One region of the Streptomyces sp. NPDC029956 genome, then DNA from elsewhere that is predicted to be linked to it. Evidence: riboswitches for the same ligand, from Rfam matches in the RefSeq annotation. Region 1 holds a riboswitch; the other holds the start of a gene.

Region 1 (3,186 bases):
GGCGGAGAAGAGCTGCATCGCGGCGACGCCCGAGAGGACCACGCGGTCCGTGGAGCCGCCGAGGGTGTGGCTCAGGAGCAGCACGAGGGCGAAGGAGCACACCGCCCCGAGGAACGCCCCTCCGGTGACGGTGACGACTCCCCCGCCCGCGCCGAGGACGACGACGGCGACCGCTCCGGTCGAGGCGCCGGAGGAGACGCCGAGGACGAAGGGGTCGGCGAGCGGATTGCGCAGCAGCGACTGCATCACCGCCCCGCAGACCGCGAGTCCGGCGCCGCAGACGGCGGCGAGGAGGGTGCGGGGCAGTCGCAGGTCCCACACGATGCCGTCCCGGATCGGAGAGACGTCCGGGACTCCCCCGGCGAGATGGGCGGCGACCACGGACCACACGTCGCCGACACCGATCTCCGCCGGCCCGATGGTGATCGCCACGGCGACGGAGACGGCCAGGACGGCGAGCCCCGCCACCGTCCACAGCAGCGCCGCGCCCCCTCCGCGTACGACCGCCGCCGACCGGGTGAGCGGTGGCGCGGTCACTTCGCGAGACCGTACGAGCGGAGCGCCGCCGCCACCTTCTCGACGGCGTCGACCGTGCGGACGGTCGGGTTCATCGCCTGGCCGCTGAGCAGCACGTACCGCTTCTCGCGTACCGCCTTCATGTTCCGGGTGACCGGGTCCGACTCCAGGAACTCGATCTTCTTGGCGGCGCTCTCGGCCGACTGCGACCGGCGGGTCAGGTCGCCGATGACGAGGACGTCGGGGTCGCGGTCGGCGACGGTCTCCCAGTTGATCTGGGGCCACTCGGCGCGTGTGTCGTCGAAGACGTTCTTCGCTCCGAGGGTCCGGGTGACGATCCCGGGAGCGCCGCAGCAGCCCGCCATGTAGGGCGCCTCGGCGTTGGCGAACCAGTAGAGGACCGTGACGTCCTCGAAGCCTCCGGTGGAAGTGGCCTTCTTCACACGGGACTTGAGGGAGGCAACGAGCTTCTCGCCGCGCTCCGGCACCGCGAAGACCCGGGCCAGGTCACGGATCTCGCCGTACACCGTCTCCATGGTCAGCGGCCGGGTGCGGACTCCGTCGCCGTCGCCGCTGTTGTCCTTGCCGACGCAGTCGGTGGGCGAGAGGTACGTGGGGACGCCGAGTTCCTCGAAGCGCTCGCGGGGCGCCACTCCGCCCTTGCCCAGGGTGTACGAGAAGGAGGCCGCCGCGAAGTCGGGTTCGGCGTCGAGGACCTTCTCGAAGGAGGGGTAGCGGTCGGCGAGGCGCGGGACCTTGGCGTTCTCCTCCTCCAGGCCCTGGAGCACCGGGTCCGTCCAGGTGGCGGTGCCGGCCATGCGGTCGGCGAGGCCGAGGGAGAGCATGATCTCCGCCGCGCCCTGGTCGAGGGCGACGGCCCGCTGCGGGGCCCGGTCGACCGTGACCCGCTGTCCGCAGTTGTCGTCGAGGGTCACGGGATACTCCGCCCCGGAAGCCGCGGCGCGCTTCGGGGAGGGGGCGGTGGTCCCGCCCCCGCACCCGGTCGCGGTCAGGAGCAGGAGGCCTGCCGTCAGGAACAGCGCGGCGGAACGGACGGGTTGTGCGAGCGGCACGGGAACTTCCTCTGCGGCCACGGCTCATACGCGGAGCCTGTCGTACGGTGCTCCCCGCACGACAGCGTGCCGCCGGGGCCGCCAGCAGGTCTTCGGACTCGGGGTCAGCCGGACGGAGCGCCTTCCCGGGCCCGTCGTGCCGCCCAGTGGCCGATGCTCCGCCCGTCGCCCTCACCGCTGCGCGTCAGTTCCGGTCTCGCACCGGATTCCCTGACCCGTGCACGTACCCGTTCAGGTGCGTACAAAGGTGCGACTGGCCTCGGCACGGTACCACCGGCGCACCTTCCCGCCCGGGGCCAGGTCCTGTCATCACGCTCCCGTCGTCGCCCGAGATCGCGGGACGGGCGGGAGCGTGACGGCAGGGCCTACGAGGAGCCGTCCGTCAGACGCGCAGTTCCTTCGCCTCGAAGCGGCCGTCGCCGAGGACCAGGACGAAGGAGACCTGCTGCCCCTCGGAGAGCGTGCGGCCCTCGCCCTCGATGTCCTCGGCGCTGAAGTACACCTGTTCCTCGGAGCCCACGGGAACGACGAACCCGTACCCGCCGGCACGGTTGAAGGACTGCACGAACCCTTTGCTTCTGCCGTCCACGGCGGCCTCCTCGTCGTCGTCACCGGGGGCGCGGCGGAGGGGCGGGAGCCCCGGTCGGCCACATCCGCGCCTCAGGGGAGGTGTACCCCGTGCGGCCGCCCTTCGCCCGTCGGCAGGGCTTCCCCAGCGCCCTGCCGGGCCTTCTCGCGGGCCTGATGCCGGGGCCGGGGCCGTACGCGTTCTCGGCGGCGGAGTGAATCGGCGCGGGTGGTGCAGACCACTCCCCCGCGTCTCGTAGAATATTCAACAGAGGCCCGGTGTCGGAGATCCCCCGTGTCCGACACCGGGCCTCTTCCTCTTGCCCCACGTCAGGTTGACGCCGTACCGGTCAGGCCCTGCCGCCCGGGTACGCGATCCTCGGCGTGATCGCGGCGACGAGGCGGTAGGCCGCGTCGAGCACCTGCTCGCACAGCAGGGACCGAGCACTCTCGCGAGAACGCGTCATCGTGCGCCCGCTGCAGCCATCGGGCCGGTCACGGAGCCGCCCCTCGGACCCCGCCTCCTCGCCCGGCCCGGGACGACCGCCCCGACCCCTGAGTCGACCAATCAACCGCAGCCTGATCGATATTCGATCATTCGACACTTCTGCATTGACTCGCTCATCGGCCCCACCTAGCTTCTGGCGGCACCAGACCTCGAGAAAGGTGTCGCGTCATGACCATGGAGGCATTCCCGGGGCGGCGTGCGGCGGTCGGCGGGCTCGTCGCCGTCGCGCTCGCCCTCGCCGGCAGCGTCGCCCTCCCCGCCCCGCCCGCCTCGGCCGCCGGGAGCACCACCTACGTGGACTGCTCGCGTCCGGCCGCCGGCGACGGCAGCCAGGCCGCGCCGTTCAACAGCATCGCCCAGGCCAACGGGAGGACGTACGCGGCCGGGGACACCCTCGCCTTCGCGTCCGGCACCACCTGCACCGGGTCCCTCGCCCCCCAGGGCAGCGGCACCGCCGGCGCCCCCATCACGCTGACGAGTCACGGCACCGGCGCCCTGCCCGTGATCGACGGCGGCGGCGCC
Region 2 (3,186 bases), on a different contig from region 1:
TGCACGGGGAGGCGGGGAGCCCCGAGGTGCACGAGGGGTCCGGGTAGGGCGTCGGCGCGGACGTCGGCGAGGGACTTGGCGCAGCCGGGCCGCCCGGTGCAGGCGGTGACGCCGGCCCAGGGGGAGTCGGGGCGGGTGACGAGCCCGGCCGCGCCGAGGGCGGGCAGCCGGTCGGCGCAGGCCCCGACGACGACGACCCCGCGCCAGGGCGTGAGCCGGACCTCCTCCGCGGGGAGCAGCGCCCGGAGCTGCGCGGCGGTGAGGCGGCCGAGCGGGGCGAGGACGGAGAGGGCGGCGGGCCCGAGGACGCCGGGCGGGAGGGGAGGGCCCTGGGGGAGTTCCGGCGCGGGTACGGGCTGCGCCGTCACCCCCGACTCCGCGATGTCCACCGGCTGCCCCTCGGGGAGTTCCCGGACCCGCCAGGCCCCGGTTCCGGCCTTCCGCGCCGCGGCCAGGAACCCGCCCGCCACCGCCAGGGCCGCGCTGGGTGCGTCGGCGCTCGGGAGCCGGACGGCCTGACCGCCGACGTGCAGCTCGGCCTCTCCGCCGCCCACTGCGACCAAGGTCACATCCCCGCCGAGCCCCGCGACATCACCGCGTCCGTCGTCGAGGACGAAGAGGAACCGGCCGGAAAGCGCCGCCGCCCAGGGTGCGGAGAGCAGGTGGGTGTCCAGCTCGCGGGCCCACAACTGCACGTCGGCGGCGCCGAGTCCGTCGAGGCCCGAGGCCGGGGAGGCGACGATGTTGCGCACGCGTTCGTGGGTGGGGGAGGGCAGCAGGCCCGCCTCGCCGAGGAGCGCCGCCAGCTCGGCCCCGCAGTCGTCGCCGAGGCCGCGCAGCTCGGCGTTGCCGCGCGAGGTGATGCTGAGCCGTCCGTCGCCCAGGGTCTCCGCCGCGTCCGCCAGCGCCTCGACCTGACGAGCCGTCAAATGGCCGCCGGGCAGGCGGAGTCGGGCGAGGCGGCCGTCGTCGGCGGAGTGCAGGCGCAGCGCCCCGGGGCACGCGTCGCCACGGTCCCGTATGCGAGGTTCGCCCGGGTCGGGCGTCGAGGGCGGGGTGGGCGGCATGGCGGCGAGCATACCGACGGGCCACCCGGCGGCCATCGGGTGTGATCCGGCCGACCCGGCGCCCCGCCCGGCCCGGAGGGCGGTCGTCCGGAAGGCATCCGGACCCCCGGTGTGATCCGGCCGACTCCGTCACCCGCCCCGGCCCGTCGACCGCACGATCTACTATGCAGACGGCATGGGGTCCCAGGACCCCGGGGAGGAAGCCCGGTGAGAATCCGGCGCGGTCCCGCCACTGTGAGCCGGCCCGGACTGTGCGTCTGCACGATCCAGGGACCGGTGAGTCAGGAACTCCCGCCGTCCATACCATCACCCGGGGCGCGGACAACCCCGAGGAAGGCCTGCGCTCGCCATGCTTCTGCTGCTGTCGCACTCCGACACCGACCTGCTCAGCGCCCGCGCGGCCGGCGGCCCGGTGGAGTACCGCTTCGCCAACCCCGCCCGTCTCCCCCTCGCCGACCTGACCGGCCTCCTGGCCGAGGCCGAGCTCGTCGTCGTACGGCTCCTCGGCGGCCTCCGCTCCTGGGAGGAGGGCCTCGACGCGGTCCGTGCGGCCGGGAAGCCGATGGTCGTCCTCAGCGGCGAACAGGCCCCCGACGCCCAGCTGATGGAGACGTCCACCGTCCCCGTCGGCGTCGCCACCGAAGCGCACGCCTACCTGGCGCACGGCGGCCCCGCGAACCTGGAGCAGCTGGCCCGCTTCCTCTCCGACACCGTCCTGCTCACCGGGCACGGCTTCGAGTCCCCGGCGGCCGCCCCCACCTGGGGCCCGCTGGAGCGCACCCCCCGGACGACCGACGGCCCGACGATCGCCGTGCTCTACTACCGCGCCCACCACATGAGCGGGAACACCGCCTTCGTCGACTCGCTGTGCGAGGCGATCGAGGACGCCGGCGCCCAGGCCCTCCCGCTGTACGTGGCCTCCCTGCGCGCCCCCGAGCCCGAGCTGCTCGACCGGCTCCGTACCGCCGACGCGATCGTCACCACCGTCCTCGCCGCGGGCGGCACCAAGCCCGCCGAGGCGCAGGCCGGCGGCGACGAGGAGGCCTGGGACGCGGGCGCGCTGGCCGCGCTCGACGTGCCGATCCTGCAGGCGCTCTGCCTGACCGGTTCGCGCGCCGCCTGGGAGGAGAACGACGAGGGTCTCTCCCCGCTGGACGCCGCCAGCCAGGTCGCCGTCCCCGAGTTCGACGGCCGGCTCATCACCGTGCCCTTCTCCTTCAAGGAGATCGACGAGGACGGGCTGCCCGCGTACGTCGCCGACGCCGAGCGCGCGGCCCGCGTCGCCGGGATCGCCGTGCGGCACGCCCGGCTCCGGCACATCCCGAACGCCGAGAAGAGGCTGGCGCTCGTCCTCTCCGCGTACCCGACGAAGCACTCCCGCATCGGCAACGCCGTCGGCCTCGACACCCCCGCCTCCGCCGTCTCCCTGCTGCGCCGACTGATCGCCGAGGGATACGACTTCGGCCCGGAGGCCGACCTCCCCGGTCTCGTCTCCGGCGACGGCGACGAGCTGATCTACGCCCTCATCGAGGCCGGCGGCCACGACCAGGACTGGCTGACGGAGGAGCAGCTCGCCAAGAACCCGGTCCGCATCCCGGCCGCCGACTACAGGCGCTGGTACGCGACGCTCCCCGAGGAGCTGCGGACCCATGTCGAGGAGCACTGGGGCCCGGCGCCCGGCGAGATGTTCCTGGACCGGTCCCGCAACCCGGAGGGCGACATCGTCCTCGCCGCACTGCGCCGCGGGAACCTGCTGATCCTCATCCAGCCGCCGCGCGGCTTCGGCGAGAACCCGATCGCGATCTACCACGACCCCGATCTCCCGCCGTCCCACCACTACCTGGCCGCCTACCGCTGGATCGCCGCCCGCTCCGAGGACGGCGGCTTCGGTGCCGACGCCATGGTGCACCTGGGCAAGCACGGCAACCTGGAGTGGCTGCCCGGCAAGAACGCCGGTCTCTCCGCCGCCTGCGGCCCCGACGCGGCCCTCGGCGACATCCCGCTGATCTACCCGTTCCTCGTCAACGACCCGGGCGAGGGCACCCAGGCCAAGCGCCGCGTGCACGCCACGCTCGTCGACCACTTGGTGCCGCCGATGGCCCGCGCCGACTCGTACGGC

What was found. A riboswitch is a leader RNA that binds a small molecule or an ion and turns the genes downstream of it on or off. The one in region 1 is predicted to bind cobalamin.
Region 2: another riboswitch for cobalamin. It lies ahead of cobN (cobaltochelatase subunit CobN); the one in region 1 lies ahead of ACZ4XX_RS34290 (ABC transporter substrate-binding protein).

Annotation. Positions count from the first base shown of each region.
Region 1 covers NZ_JBVHZJ010000064.1:23,011-26,196, reverse strand. Annotated here, with positions in the region: gene ACZ4XX_RS34295 (FecCD family ABC transporter permease) at 1-537, opposite strand, end outside; gene ACZ4XX_RS34290 (ABC transporter substrate-binding protein) at 534-1,589, opposite strand; cobalamin riboswitch at 1,670-1,847, opposite strand; gene ACZ4XX_RS34285 (cold-shock protein) at 1,972-2,178, opposite strand; gene ACZ4XX_RS34280 (right-handed parallel beta-helix repeat-containing protein) at 2,833-3,186, shown strand, end outside.
Region 2 covers NZ_JBVHZJ010000004.1:5,793-8,978, reverse strand. Annotated here, with positions in the region: gene ACZ4XX_RS03860 (cobalamin biosynthesis protein CobG) at 1-1,079, opposite strand, end outside; cobalamin riboswitch at 1,222-1,380, shown strand; gene cobN (cobaltochelatase subunit CobN) at 1,417-3,186, shown strand, end outside.